Regions from separate parts of the Halobacillus sp. AWH4_228 genome, predicted to be linked through region 2. Evidence: riboswitches for the same ligand, from Rfam matches in the RefSeq annotation. Region 2 holds a riboswitch; each other region holds the start of a gene.
The links. A riboswitch is a leader RNA that binds a small molecule or an ion and turns the genes downstream of it on or off. The one in region 2 is predicted to bind thiamine pyrophosphate.
Positions count from the first base shown of each region.

Region 1 (5,188 bases), 750 kb from region 2:
CATCTGGCTGCTTCCAATGGACGTGCATACCGCTTCATCCACCTGCTTGTGCGATTCATGTGAGTGTTCATATCTGTCTTCCCCTTCCCATTGATGGTATCCCTTGTCTTCTGATTGTCCGACTCTTTTATTCCACTCAAGATATGACAGATTCTATTATCTTCAGCGTATCACGATTGGAAGATTTTGAAAATGAACTCTATCATTCGTATTCATAAAAAGGAGAATAAACATTTACAAATATTCCAACATCCGCTACGATAGAGTCAATACAAAAAACTGTATACATATGAGGCACTAGGGGAGCTGCTGCGAGCGGCTGAGAGGATGATCCGACCCTTGGCACCCGAACTAGATAATACTAGCGTGGGGAAGTGCAGCCGTTCTATCAATCAGGCCTTTACAGGTTTTATTCATCGATCAACGGACTGCATTCCCATGGGATGCAGTTTTTTTGTGTTTGGGTCTGTTATTGCTTGGTGTTGTTATTTAACATGTGAGCTCCTATCACCCCTTTCTGTCATGGGATTTGCAGGAGGCGGCCTTGGGAATGACTCCCTTTCCACGGGGTACCGTGAGCCTCCTCAAACTTCGTTCCCCGCGGAAAGCGGACAATTTTCTCTGCCATCCCATGCTCTGAGTAAACAACGGGCCGGACCCCTAATTCCAGACGGAGACGATTTAGTACTCGTTTAAAATAACAACAACAGACTTTAACAGAGCTTTGTGTTTAAAAAAAGGAGGAATGATGGATGAATCAAGTTTGTGGTACATCGAAAATTGCTGGATGTTCGTTTTCCATACATCCGATGAGTGATGAGTTTGCGGGTATAATTCTGGAAAGCTTAAAGGAAGTGGATACATCTAAAGTATGGCTCGATACCGATGATGTCTCTACGACGGTACGGGGGCGGATGGAACATATTTTTGATGTGACAAAGGCTATCCTTCTTCATGTATCCAAAGAAGGTGTTCATGCGGCTTTTCATGCGACTTATTCAATCGGGTGCCCGGGAGACTCGGCTGGAGACACGTATATGGCTGAATCCCTGCAACGGAGGAATGAAGACACTTCCCGCTCGATTACCCAGCCATTAGCAGCTAAGTTTTCGCTCTATCCAATGGGAGGGGACAGTTATATGGATACAATATACAAGCAGATTGAAGCGATGAAATCGAAGGGCATCCAAGTGACGCCCGCCCACTATTCTACAAGACTTGACGGAGATACCCATACGGTTTTCGAAGGGTTGGAAAACGTTTTCCGTGAGACAGAAGCTTCAGGGTCGTCTCACACCGTCATGACTGTATCGGTGTCGGTCAACAGCCCTTCCTCCAGGGGGAGCATCTTATGAAAAACTGGAAACTCAAAGAAATCGTTGTTCTATCTGTCTTGTCCGTCGTTTTCGCTGTCGTCTATCTCGCTTTCCTGCCTGTTGGAAAACTTCTCTCAGGTCTCTTTGGTCCAATCGGATATGATTTTATCTTTGGTATCTGGTTTATCGTATCCATCATTGCCGCCTATATTTTACGCCGCCCGGGCGCAGCTTTTCTCTCTGAAACCATCGCAGCGACAATTGAAGTTCTGCTCGGGAATGCTTCCGGTCCCCTATTGATTCTAACGGGAATGATTCAGGGATTCGGAGCGGAAAGTGCGTTTGCTCTGACGCGTTACCGGTCTTATCATCTTTCTGTACTCATGCTCGCCGGCGTGATGGCTGCCGTTTTCAGTTTCGCATGGGGGTATTTCCAATCTGGATACGCTGCGTTAAGTGGTGGATACGTCGCTGCCATGCTGATTGTCCGTATGGTCAGCGGCGCTGTGATTTCCGGAGTATTGGGTAAAGCCGTGGCTGACGGACTTGCCCGTACCGGCGTCCTTTCCAGTTTTGCTCTCGGGCGGGAATTAAGAAAGAAGAAGGCTTCCTGATGAAGACGGCTGTACAATTGGAAAACCTGACGCTTACGTATGAAGAAAATGAAAAAACCGTATTGACGGATATCACCCTCTCCATCGAAAACGAACAGGACACCCTCATCCTTGGCCCGAGCGGTTCAGGAAAAAGCTCGCTTGTCCAATGTATAAACGGGCTTTACCCGGAGGATTTGGATGGCGAGATGAATGGGCGTGCTGCCATTTACGGACGCTCAACAAGCGACTTCAAACCGGGAGAGCTGGCTAAAACTGTTGGAAGTGTTTTTCAAGACCCCGAAACTCAATTTTGTATGCTGACCGTCGAGGATGAAATCGCCTTTGGTTTAGAAAACCTTCATGTACCTGCTGAGGAGATGGAACACAAAATAGATGATGTCCTTGCACAGGTGAATCTACTGGATAAAAAAACGTCGTTCATCCATCACTTGTCCGGCGGACAGAAGCAGAAACTGGCCCTTGCCTGTGTGCTGGTGATGGAGCCGGACATCCTTCTCCTGGATGAACCGACAGCTAATCTGGATCCGCAGTCTGCTCGTGATTTCATTACTATTCTGACTTCCATAAAAAAAACTAGAAGTCTCACCTTGATTGTGATCGAACACAGATTGGAAGGATGGCTGGAACTTCTCAAGCATGTCATTGTACTCCACTCCGATGGCGGGATTCTTACAAAGGGGCCGTTAAAAGAAGTCATCAATAACCAGGGCCGCGCCATCCACAATCAGGGGATCCGGCTTCCCTATGCTGTGCAGTACAGCATAGACGAAGACTGCCCTCCTCCCTATCCATTTACCCTGGAGGAGTTATCGCAGCGGAACATTGAAGTTCCATCAAATGTTCGTAACCCGAACAGACGCGGAAAGGCGCTCTTGGAATTATCCGATGTCCAGTGGAAACATATTTTAAAGGATCTCACTCTCTCCCTTTATGAAGGAGAATGGATTGCTGTGGTAGGGGCGAATGGAAGTGGCAAATCCAGTCTTTCCAAAATAATGGCCGGCATCACAAAGGCGGACAGAGGCACAGTGACTTGGAAAGGGACATCCATGAAAAAATGGAGAGCGGACAACTTACGTACACAGGTGGGGTACGTTTTTCAAAATCCGGAACACCAATTTGTAACCGATGAAGTGTTCGAGGAGATTGCTTTCAGTTTAAGGCAGCGGGGAACACCCGAATTGGAAATACGCCGGCAGGTTGAACATCTGCTCTCCCTGTGCCGATTGAATGGATTAGACAGGCATCATCCTTATCAGTTAAGTCAGGGGCAGAAACGCCGTTTAAGCGTGGCCACGATGATCGTGGAAAATCAATCGCTTCTTTTGCTGGATGAACCGACTTTCGGTCAGGATGCGGTCTCGACCCAACAACTGATGGCTCTGCTTGAGCAGCGCTTTCAACAAGGGACCACCTTATTGATGATCACACATGATGTGGAGCTTGTTCACCAATATGCGACAAGGGTGATTGTGATGGAACAAGGAAGGATCGCTTACGATGGTCTCCCAGAACATCTTTGGAACGATAACCGACTTCCGGGTTGGCCTGTTGAACCTCCCCTTCCTGTTCAACTGAATCGATTATTAATAGAAAGGAGCCGCTTTCATGTCCCTTCATACTCTTAATCCTGCCATGAAAGCCTGCACGATAATAGGACTCGTCTTTGTACTCGCCTTCTTATTCGATCCTGTAACCCCTTTCGTCTTCACAGGATTTACAATCGCTTTGACACTGATTTTCGGCAGGTTTCGGAAACGAGTATATGTCCTATACCTCTCCGCGTTCACCGTATTCGCCTTCGGCATGCTGTGGACGACCATTGCCTTTGCCGATGCACCAGCAAGTCCCGACGAGACTATCCGCCTTGCTGGGTTTCTGTTCCCAAAAGAAGATTTATTGATGGCTCTGGCGCTTTCCTTTCGTGTAATGGCCTTTGCCGCCTTATCTCTTTTGTTTGTATTTACGACAAACATGGTTCATTTCATATTAAGCCTCATTCAACAACTGAAACTGCCTCCCAAGCTTGCATATGGTCTGATGGCAGGATACCGTTTCCTTCCAATGATGAAAGAAGAATTCGATCAGATTCGGGCGGCCCACCGCATACGAGGAGTCACAGAATCCAAATCGCTCAAAGGAAAGTTTAAACAGTTGCAGCGCTATTCCATCCCTCTTTTGGCAGGCGCTGTCAGAAAAGCAGAACGAACAGCTGCTGCCATGGAGTCCAAAGGATTTACGGGGGAACGGTCACGTACGTTTTACAGACCGATGAAAATCAGCGCAAAGGACTGGGGGTTTCCTCTACTCATGTTTACGGTGCTGGGGGCATTGATCGTTCTGTCTATTCACTTAGACTATTTCCAATGGTACAACGGCCAGTTTTAAATCCATGTCCAGCTGGATACCTTCCCGGATATTATTAGAGAAGGATAGAGAGGGCGCCCACCCTCTCTATCCTTCTCTCCACTTTAAATAAAGCGCTTACCTATAACGACGAATTATTCTTCGTCGATGATGGACCGGATGTATGAGGCATCGTTTTGTGACAACTCCGAAAACCGGATACTATTCCACGTCTGTCCACTACGAATTCCAAGCACAGCCCTGTCTTCTTCAAACCAAACCCTTGCGTCCAGAATGCCGATGGACCGTTCCGGACTGATCAACTTCAAGGTTACATCAGGATTTTCCATGTCCACAGATGCCCCTTCCACCGGTTTTTGATGCAGCAGAATAGTGAGCACCGTATCCAGTTCAGCCTGATGTTCTCCATTATGAAGTGTGGCAGCCGTTTCTTTATTCTCCCCTGCTTTCACGGCAGTCAACGTATAGGAAGGTGTGTCACCAACATATACAGCAGCCGCATACCCTCCACCAAAAATAAGTCCAATACCGGCGATCCATAATAAAAGTTTCCCTATGTTCATTGGTTACACATCCCTACTTTAACGTTTACTGAATTCGGTACGCAGGATGGAATACATATAGGCATGATGATTTTCTCCATTTTGAAACAGGTAGCCCCGCAGCAGGCCCTCTCTAAGAAACCCCGTTTTCTCAAGCACTCTGGAGGAAGGAGTATTCGCCGGAAAGGTAACCGCTCCCACCCTGTATAGTCCTAAGTCATCGAACGCATAAGCTAGAACACGTGAAACGGCTTCCGTAATCAATCCCCTCTTCCAATAGCCGGGGTGCAGTTCATACCCTATTTCAGCTTTTCTCCCCCAGAGGCTTATATGACTCAGCCCCACC
Region 1 is NZ_JBSWTE010000001.1:1,904,969-1,910,156, reverse strand. Features, by position in the region: gene ACXADP_RS09615 (hypothetical protein) at 1-71, opposite strand, end outside; TPP riboswitch at 290-390, shown strand; gene ACXADP_RS09610 (YkoF family thiamine/hydroxymethylpyrimidine-binding protein) at 753-1,355, shown strand; gene ACXADP_RS09605 (ECF transporter S component) at 1,352-1,930, shown strand; gene ACXADP_RS09600 (ABC transporter ATP-binding protein) at 1,930-3,561, shown strand; gene ACXADP_RS09595 (energy-coupling factor transporter transmembrane component T family protein) at 3,542-4,321, shown strand; gene ACXADP_RS09590 (hypothetical protein) at 4,435-4,863, opposite strand; gene ACXADP_RS09585 (GNAT family N-acetyltransferase) at 4,882-5,188, opposite strand, start outside.
Region 1: another riboswitch for thiamine pyrophosphate. It lies ahead of ACXADP_RS09610 (YkoF family thiamine/hydroxymethylpyrimidine-binding protein); the one in region 2 lies ahead of thiT (energy-coupled thiamine transporter ThiT).

Region 2 (5,188 bases):
CAGCGTCCTCCAGCTCTTCCAGCACGGCGTCATAGATCTTTCCTTCGGTCACGAACTGTGTCTGAAGCGGTCCTTCCTGCTCTTCCCATTCATAGCTGCTGTAGTCGATGAATTCCCCGCCGGAATAGCGGGCCACCGCTTCTTCTGCTTCCAAAATATCCTCTATAATCGGACCGTCCATTTTGAAAGCGACGTTCTCATGGTACCCACTGGCATCATGAGGGTTAGCCGTGGATACAACGGCTGAATCCTCAGTCACAAGCAGCTTCCGGTGGTTCGCCTTAATATTCAACAGCTTCATGTAGGATCGAAGCGTCACGTCAGGGGCCTCCTTGGCAATCGGATTGCCGATCCACCCTTCTCCTCCGTTACCCATCCAGGAAAACATCAGACGCCACGCACTCGAGTATAACGGATTGGAATCTCTCAGTTTGTCCAGATTGGTTAAGACGACGTTCACCCCGCCATCTTCCAGGCGGCGGATTGTTTCCGATTCATAGGAGCCGTAAATGGTATTGATTTGGTCTGTAATAAACACGACTTCAAGCTCAGGCACTTCTTCTTTTCTTTCTAATACAGCGTCCACGAGACGACTGCTGATTTCGGGAAATTCATTTTTCCCGTTCGTGTAGCCGTTGAAAAGAAACATATCAGCGACAATAAAATCATCCGCTTCCCCTATAGTGGCATACATCTCCTCAAAAACCTGAAGATCATGAACCGTATCCCCCTCTTGATTCTCATAGGAGAGGTCACGGAAAAACTCGATATCCTCCATCTGATGGACACCGCCCTCGTAGGAAACGCCTTCCGGGAGCGCTTTCCATGAGGTATGATAGGCAATCATGACCGAAAGGATCAGCACGATCAAAAGCAGCAGCCAGACCCATTTCTTCTTTAATAACCCCTTTATTTTTTTCATTCTTATCCCCCCTGGTCTCTGCCTGTCTTTTCACTACCCGGGGGTGTTTCAAACATGGAAAAAAAAGCCTTCTACCGCAGGGGCAGAAGACTTTTCTCATTTAATGAAGCAGCAGCTTTGGACGCTGTATGAACAAAAGGCTGATTACGATGGCGCTTAAGATAAACGCAGGCAGCATGTATCCGCCATTATAAACGAGGGAGTACAGCCAGACCGGCTGTCCTTCCGGCGCAAACTCACCGTAAAAGATGATCCCTGCTGCGAAGTGACCGAAGAAGCGGAGTACACTGCCGATAAAGCACCCCGCGATGATCCACCCGACGAGAGCTTTCGTTTCCTTGGAGCGGATCGCATTCCAAAGCGGTTTCGCCACGATTCCTGCCGCACCGATCACCGCAAACGCCACAATGTAGTCCAACAGCGTCTGCAAAGGGGTGATGATATAGGCACCGGTCAAAATCTGATAGATGCCGAGCAGCAGTCCAGTCGCCGCGCCTCCCTTCACGCCCCAGCGGAAGGCCATAATGAAGACCGGCACCATTGCAAACGAAACGGAACCGCCCTGGGCCCATAATTTAAATGATAAAAACGGAAGGATATCCAGTAGTAGTGCTAATGCGGAAAAGATCGCAATTTCTACTAAAAATAGGACTCTGCGGTTTCTCATTCCAGCATTCCTCCTTTAAAAAAAGACACAAAAAAAGCAATGCAGACAGGGACGCTTCCTGATGGAGGGATCCCGAATGCATTGCACCATCAAAAAAGCCGCCATCCCTGCGCCAGTACTAACTGACAGGTTCGAAGGGTCTGAACGAGGTTCACTCTCAGCCGCTAGGCTCCCCTTGTAGGCTTTGTACCGATTACTCTTCTTGCTATATTTCTATTATATCAAACTTCTCTCCGATGACAAAACTTATTTCCCGGGCAATGGAGTCTATTTTGTATTCGTATACATCTGGAAGAATTCCAGACTGCGCTCAACAATCAAATCCTGGTCATGATCCAGTGTTGCGACATGGTAGCTGTTTTCCAAATGGACAAGCTCCTTGTGCTCCGAAAAGACCGAATCAAAGATCACTTCTGAATTATTGGGCGGCACGACGTGATCCTCATCCGAGACGAAAACCAGAATCGGGCAGTGAATCGTATCAAGCCGCTTTTTCACCTGATCCATTAAGACCGTGATTTCGGTAATGGATTTGACCGGTGTTTTGTCGTAGGCCAGTTCATCCTGGCCGGGGTCTTTAATATCGGAGCCGATGGCATCAAGAAAACGTTCGTCTGTCGCCGCACTCTCCTCCATCACCGGGATGTCGATTGCTGCATTGATCGGAATAACCCCCTGGATGTCCTTATGCTCACCGGCCATATAAAGGGCAAGCGTTCCTCCCATGGATAAACCGACGACGAATATAGAACTGCACCGTTCATTCAGCCATTGATAGGCGCTCTCCACTGATTCGATCCAGTCCTTATAGGACGTCGTCTCCATATCCTCCGGTGCTGTGCCGTGTCCTTTCAACCGTGGACAGTAAACGGTATAGCCTTCGCGTGCGTATGCTTCTGCGAGCGGACGCATGCTCTGGGTCGTCCCTGTGAACCCGTGGGAGACGAGTATCCCCACCTCATTGCCCTCGTATTTGATTTCCTCTGCCCCATCAAGAATGCTGTACTCGGCCATCTGGTTTTCCTCCTTTTGTTTTGGTGGAACCTAATATCCGTTTCAATACCGCCTTTTCGAGCCATGCCCATGGAAGAAGCCTTTTCAAAAGCACGTTGGTCCGGACGCCCGCTCCGACTGGATAACGCAGTTTTTTCAGCTTGTCTTTTTGGATCAGTCCTGTCATGAGGTCGGCGACGGAAGCCGGCTGGGCCCGTGACTCTTCGTTCAAAGCGCTCCACAGTCCTTTTATGTAGGAAGCATAAGGCGACGAAGGATTGTGTACTTCCTCTGGAAGCTTCATACCGGACGACCAGATATTCGTCTGAAAAGAGCCTGGTTCAATCAACGCGACATCAATGCCGAATGGCTGCAGTTCAAAGCGCAGGCTTTCAGAAAGTCCTTCCAGCGCATGCTTGGACGATACATACGCCGATAGCCCCGGAAAACCGATCAATCCACTGACACTGCTGACATTTAGTATTTTTCCGGACCCTTGGCGCCTCATGACGGGCAGAACAGCCTTCGTGACGGCTATAACACCAAAGACGTTCGTATCGAACTGCCGGCGGTATTCCTCAAGTGGGACCTGTTCCAGGAACCCTCCTACCGCATAGCCCGCGTTGTTCACGAGCACATCCACCCGCTCCAGTTGTTCTGCTTTTTCCTTAAAACGTTCAATCGAGGTATCATCCGTGACATCCAGCTGCCACACTTCAATCTTCTGCTTCACGTCTTCCGTCAGGTCTGCGTTTTGGAAAACCGACGCTTTTTCCATATTCCGCATTGTTGCAATGACACGGAAGCCTTTCTCTGCACATTTCACAGCGGTCTGCTGTCCGAATCCGCTGGAGGATCCGGTAATCATAACGGTTGGCTGCATCGATGGTGTCCTCCTTTATCTATTCGTCTACCCTTTTCCTTTCGTTGTCACACGGGGAAACTCCTTTTTCGATATGCAGACGTTTCCTGCTTCTTTTTCACGTTCGTCAAGAAGGAATGGTATAGTTCGAGCTTGAATAATGTTAGAATAGGAAAGGTTAAGACCGAATCAATTAAATAGAAAGGAAGTTTCATATTTTATGAGTACCAACATGAAGCTTCAGAAGCTTACACCTGAGTTTGACCCGTGGGAAGCCTACATGGACGTAAAGGAACACGGGCATATGACGTTATCCAATATTGAATTTACGACGACGACGCTGTGCAATATGCGCTGCGAGCACTGTGCGGTCGGATATACCCTGCAGCAGAGGGACCCCGAAGCGCTGCCGATGGATTTGATCCGGAAGCGACTGGACGAGATTCCTCATCTGAGGACTTTGAGCATTACCGGCGGGGAGCCGATGATGTCGAAAAAATCCGTAGAAAACTATGTGCTGCCCCTGTTGAAATACGCTCATGAACGCGGCGTACGCACACAGATCAATTCCAACTTGACGCTTCCTTATGAGCGCTATATCCCGATCATCCCCTATCTTGATGTTTTACATATTTCGCATAACTGGGGAACGCTTGAAGAATTCATCCACACCGGATTCGCCCGCATGGAGCGCAAGCCTTCCGAGGAAAACCGGAAGAAATTCTTCGACCGGATGGTGGAGAACTCCCAGCGTCTCGCGGATGAAGGCGTGATGGTATCCGCGGAAACGATGCTGAACCGACGCACCTTCCCTTACCTGGAAGCGATCCACGATCATGTGAAGGAAATGAAGTGTGCAAGGCATGAAATCCATCCGATGTACCCGGTGGACTTCGCCAGTGCTCTTGAAACGCTGAGCCTTGAGGATATGCGTACAGGAATCAACCGTCTGCTTGATCACCGCGATGAAGATACGTGGATGCTGTTCGGCACCCTGCCTTATTATCCATGCAGCACCAATGATGAGGATCTGGACATGCTGAAGCGCCTGTACAGCGCGAAAAATGTGACGGTAAGGAACGACCCGGATGGGCGCTCCCGCTTGAATGTCAACATATTCAGCGGCGACATTATCGTCACCGACTTCGGGGACGAGCCTGGTCTTGGCAACATTCAGGACACTTCCCTGGAAGACGCATACCAACAGTGGATGCAGACCGACACGGCGAAAAGCCTCAACTGTCACTGCCCGGCGGTGGAATGCCTCGGTCCAAACGTTCTTGTGAAGAACTCGTATTACCAGGACGTCGATTTTCAGAAGCGGGAAGCGAAAATCACCCTGTAATCTCCAAGCAGTGCTCCTCTATTCAGGGGCACTGTTTTTTTACAACATCACCGACATGTAAAGGAGGTCTTGATATGCCGCTCCTACAGCATAATCAGACAACGATCCAATATACCGTCCATAAACAGCCGCAGCTGCAGTTCACGAAAATTTACCTGGATGATCTGAACGGGGTCCAGGTGACGGCGCCTGAGGAGAAATCGGATGAGAAAGTCCATGCGTTTGTAGAAAAGAAAGCCGACTGGATCATCAATCATTGGCAGAAAACGCACGAAGACCTCTACCTTGGACCTTTCTTATTGGAAGAAGGACAGAAAATCACCTATCTCGGCCGCTCCTATAAGCTGTTATTTGAGCAGACAGACTCAGAAAAGACGACCCTTTCATTCCAGCAGGGAA
Region 2 is NZ_JBSWTE010000001.1:2,653,042-2,658,229, forward strand. Features, by position in the region: gene ACXADP_RS13645 (phospholipase D family protein) at 1-922, opposite strand, end outside; gene thiT (energy-coupled thiamine transporter ThiT) at 1,023-1,589, opposite strand; TPP riboswitch at 1,677-1,775, opposite strand; gene ACXADP_RS13655 (alpha/beta hydrolase) at 1,857-2,603, opposite strand; gene ACXADP_RS13660 (SDR family oxidoreductase) at 2,581-3,465, opposite strand; gene yfkAB (radical SAM/CxCxxxxC motif protein YfkAB) at 3,665-4,789, shown strand; gene ACXADP_RS13670 (YgjP-like metallopeptidase domain-containing protein) at 4,864-5,188, shown strand, end outside.

Region 3 (5,188 bases), 1.5 Mb from region 2:
GATCACGCAGGACTTCGTCTTCTTCAAAACGGTACCCGGTCTGGGCCGATGCTTCTGTCACCAGCCAGTCGATAATGTTGGAAATTTCTTCGGGAAGCCCCGGTGTAAGACCTTCCCTGGATGCCGCATGAGTTTTCGCACTTCTCAGATGCATGTTCAAATAGAGGACTTCCTCCCTTGGGAACGTCATCGCAAAAACACGCTCCAGACGATTACACATTTCTTCCGCCCACGGAAATTCTTCGTGGGTCCGGATCGACTGGACATCTTCTTCCGGCAGCGAAATGATCTGACCAAGCTGAACCCTCTTAATCATAAAAGCGGTATGGAGAAGCAGGGATTCGAGGGCTGCATCAGTGAAGTCGACCTGATGTTTTTCCTGAAGGGCTGCCAATTCGTGCTGAATCGTCCGTATGAAGAAGGAATCAAAAAGAACCTTTGTTACATCTTCAGCGGGGCCTTCCAGTGAAGAAAGTCCTGTCACGGCCTGACGGATCTGTTTTTCCTCTCCGGAAATATATACGCCGATTTTCTGCTTGCGGACCATTTCCAGATGATAAGGGTGCAGCCATGTTTCGATTTCATCCAGAATATTTCGGACACCGGTATGGGAAAGGTAGTAGTCTTTCCGCAGCTTCTGGATGGTGACCGGGCGTGGGGCGGACAACAGGGCAAAGGCGATTTTCGTCCGGAGGGAACGATCCTGCGCTTCATTTTGAGGAAAGGAATGATGGAGATGGTCGATCAACAGGGCGTTGTCAGCTTCTTTAATCGCAAGCCGCACCCCGCGGCCGGCTTTTTTCTCAATGACACCCGTCCGTCCCTGCTCGTCCAAATAATCCTGAACGGCCGGCAGATGATTCCGAATGGCTTTATCTGAGTATCCGAGAGACTCCGCAATCTTACCTGTCGGGATGAACGTGTTCGGCATCCCGGTAAAATAGTGGAGGATCTGCTGTTGGATTTCCTTCATAGGTATGTTCTCCTTTGCCTCTTTTTTCAAATGGATTGAAAGGGATCGTCTACCTTTCATTCTACCTCGTTCGTGACATTTTGACTACTTTCGACATTAATGACAAAACCCTCTCCATTTAGGAGAGGGTGGTCTTCGGAAAAGATGATCCGCATTTTTTTAATGGATGTATGAAAGGTAACCATTTATCTTGTTCCATTGAAAATCCATCGGGGATTTGAAGACAAATACTTGGTGAACAGCCTCTTATCCAAAGAACAGCGTTATCATATACCTCTTTAAGTCCTGGAACGTTTTACTCTTGATTAACCTTATTCCAAGTTGGATAACTTCTCTTGTCAGAGGAAATCTGCGGATGTCACGAGGAGCGTTCGGTGGTGACGCCTGTGGGATCAGCACGAGCCGAAGATCCACTTGGACAGGTGATCTTCCTGTCCAAGTTAGCTGAGGCCGGGCCCACGGCAAGCATCCACCGATAAGCGGATCGTGGTCATCCACATGGCAGATAGGCAGTTGAGTGCGTCTAAACGCTTTTCAAAAGAGGAGAGGGGTGTTCAGGTATTCAAAAAGCTCTCTTCCTCGACCCACATTTTTTGTTTCCACGCCATCTCCCAGAACATATACTCCAGCTTACTCGTATGAATAAAGATCTCTTCGAGGTGAGCTTTTTCCCTTTCCGGAAGTCCGTCAGCCAGCTCGTTGATTAATTTTTTCAGTGTGGAAGCAAGCTCAGAAAATTCTTCGGACGCATACATCTCAATCCAATCGCCGTAAAACTCGTGCTTTTCTCCTTGATTTTGTTCGGCAAGGTGAAAGCCGATCACGTTGTAGCTCCATGTGCAGGCCAGCACACAGGCCGCCACCTCAGCCTCTGATCCTTGATTTGCCTTGTTCAGCATATAGCTCGTATAGGCGAGGAGGGTGGCAGAAGGTTTCGTTTCCTCCAGCTCCTCCCGGCTGATGCCGATCCGTTCCGCATAGTTCCGGTGCAGCTCCATTTCCTCACTTAAAGTGGAATGAAGCAGTTCAGAGAACATCGTCATCGTATCCAGGCTTTTCGCCTTAACGGAACCAAGAGCAAACACGCGGCAGTAATCAATCAAGTACAAATAATCCTGACGCATGAAAAATTGGAATTTCTCAAGCTCGAGCGTGCCGTCCCCAATCCCTTTGACGAATGGATGATCGAGGTAGGCCTCCCAAATCGGACGGGCACTTTCGTATAAACGGTCTGTAAACATTACGCTTCCTCCTTGTCATCTGCTTGTTGAAACCAATTGTATAAAAAAGCCATCATTGTTTTCGTATAATCCAACAGCTGTCTCCTGTCCAGCGACTCATTCACCGCATGCGCCTGATCCAGCGTGCCGGGACCGTAGAGAATGGTCGGGATGCCTGCTTCTGAGAGCCATCCTCCATCCGTCACAGTCGGAGACATGGACATTTCCGCCGGCGTACCATGGATGATTTTATGGGCTTGTTGAAGCTGCTGTACCCCTGGATGGGCAGGATCGACAGAAAAGGCGGGGAAGATTTCTCCGCGCTCCTCGATCATGGACGTTCCTCCCCATTTGAATTGAGGGGCATGGTTTTTCAGCCATGGATCGGCCTGGGCGGCAGCACGGACATGTGCTTCAATTTCTTCGATCACATCTTCATAATGCTCTTCTGGATAATAGTGCACGGTAATCCATAAAGCACAGCGGTCGGCGATAAAAGCGGCATGCCTTCCACCTTCAATGACAGCCGGATTGATTGTCGTCGATCCAGGTGGAAAGCCTGGACTCGATTTCGTCACCGCCCAGTGCTGCTCCAATTCCTGCAGCGACTGGATGATTTTCATCATTTTTTCAATTGCCCCTGCTCCGTATCTTCCTCCACCGGCATGAATGATCGAACGGCGTTCCGCGTCGTGGAAGGTTTCCGGACTTTCAATCGTAATCCATCCGGTAATGACGCCTCCCTGCCCCTGAATGGCACAGTTACTCGTATCGGCTACGATGGCTAAATCGGCATGATACCCTCTTTCTCCACAGGATTTTGTTCCTGCTTCTCCGACCTCTTCACCGACGACGGACTGCACATGAAGGTCGCCGGTCGGCTCGATTCCCGCTTCATGGAGCAGTTTGAGTGCAAACAGAACAGCCGCCATTCCACCTTTCATATCCGCCGTGCCGCGACCGTACAAGCGGTCGTCCTTCGAGGTCAGTGTAAAAGGATCATGCTCCCACGATTCCCCTTCATCCAGCGCAGCCACATCAATATGACCGTTTAAGATGAGACTTCTGCTGTGTTCCCGGTCGGTTCCTTTTTTCGTTCCGACGACAATCGGATCGCCGGGGTACAGTTCCCACGTGTCTATTTCAAAATCCATCCGGCTTAAATACTCTTCTATGTACTGTTGTGCTTCCGCCGCATTTCGGGCTGGAGGGCTTAACGTCGGAAAGGCGACCAAGTCCCCTAGAAGCTGGTGCATCTCCTCTTCCTTTTCCTCCACTCTCTGCAGCAATTCCTCTAACTGAATCATCGTACTCTCTCCTTCCATATAAAAAGCCCGCCCCTTCGAGAGAAGGAGCGGGCTTGATCATCATGTAAGAAAAGATCAATCATCGACCGCTTCACTTCCCTCCGCTGGTATGAGCCAGATCAGGTTGTAAGGGTCAAAGCTTCTGCTTTTCTCAGCCCCGTCATCAGGGCTCCCCTAGTGAAACATGCTATAAAACTGTTATTTTCATTACAACACAGGGGGCCGGAAAGGACAAGTCCCGTTTAAACGCGAAATGTAGATGGAGGACGTATAAAACAGGAGGCCATGGATGGACATCAAAAACGATGATTTAACAAGCGATGAAGTACAAGCATTCATAAAGGAACACCTTTTCAATATGACCCTGCACTCCCCGCCAGAAAGCATCCACGCATTGGATATAGAAAAATTAAAGCAGCCCGGCGTGACTTTTTGGACAGCCTGGGAAAAGGGAGAGCTGGCAGGAATGGGAGCGTTGAAAGAACTCCATCCGGCGCACGGAGAAATCAAGTCGATGAGAACGGCCTCTTCCCATTTAAGACGAGGCGTCGCCCACAGATTGCTCCAACACATCATAAATGAACCCAGCGCCCGAGGGTATACACAGCTCTTTATAGAAACCGGGTCTCAAGAGGCGTTCCATCCGGCTGTCCAGCTGTATAAGAACTTCGGGTTTGTTTTCTGTGGTCCTTTCGCCGGCTACAAGGAAGACCCGAACAGCTTATTTATGACCCTGAAACTAACGGATACTGTAATACATAGCCATGATGACCGCAACGGATAAGAGGACAGCCGCTGTCAGACTCCTCTTCAGGAAAGCAGCAGGAATTTTTTTAACGAGCGTGTAGGTGATTGGAAAAATGAAACTGATCGGTATGAGATACAAGCTTAAGAACATCGTAAAGACAGCCAATAACACAGCTAGAAGTGGTCCAATTAAAAGATACAGGCCCCACTCAATAAAAAAGCGTCCCAACGACAGCTGACTGCTTAAACGATCGGCTATCAAGGATAGGGGGAGGGCAAACACAGCATGCCCCAAATAGATGTTGACTAAATTAAAATATAAGTTTCCGACCAGGTTGCTGTAATCCGATGTGAGATAAATAGAAACCAATAAAGCTGTTACAAAACTGCTGATTAAGGCAGCAAGAATTTTCCGCATCGTACAGGCTCACTTTCATGTTGTTTTATTTATGTAGGTAAAAGAAGCGCAGGTTCCGGTTTTGGGTGGGTCTGTTCTGTTCCCGCAGGCTTCAACTTCCTCAAGACCTCACCACATGACCAGATTGCAGTATAGGCGTTGGCGACGCCTATGGATCAGGGTAAGGCAATGAGAGGAGGAGAGTCCTTTTTCTATAGGGATAGAGAAAATTATCCGCCCAGAGATATGGTCTCAAAGGCGGCTTCTTTTCCGTTTTCATAAATCCTCAGGATCTCATAACTTTGATAACCGTCGACTCTGTAGAAGCGTTCGGATTTAACCGAACCACCAGCGCCGGCCCCTGTCTTGTATAACAGGTTCAGCGTATCTTCTTCTGCCCGGACCTCGAAGGATGTATAATATTCCGCCCCTTCGCCCTGTTTTGTTCCGTTCAAATAGATATACACCGTATTCTGATCTCCCTCTTGGAACATATGATTTCCATGTCTATTTTTTACCGTTTGAAAATAGGACAACGCGTCCC
Region 3 is NZ_JBSWTE010000001.1:1,127,221-1,132,408, reverse strand. Features, by position in the region: gene ACXADP_RS05510 (BglG family transcription antiterminator) at 1-973, opposite strand, end outside; gene tenA (thiaminase II) at 1,528-2,214, opposite strand; gene ACXADP_RS05500 (acetylornithine deacetylase) at 2,214-3,500, opposite strand; TPP riboswitch at 3,580-3,686, opposite strand; gene ACXADP_RS05495 (GNAT family N-acetyltransferase) at 3,790-4,284, shown strand; gene ACXADP_RS05490 (hypothetical protein) at 4,240-4,665, opposite strand; gene ACXADP_RS05485 (hypothetical protein) at 4,875-5,188, opposite strand, start outside.
Region 3: another riboswitch for thiamine pyrophosphate. It lies ahead of ACXADP_RS05500 (acetylornithine deacetylase); the one in region 2 lies ahead of thiT (energy-coupled thiamine transporter ThiT).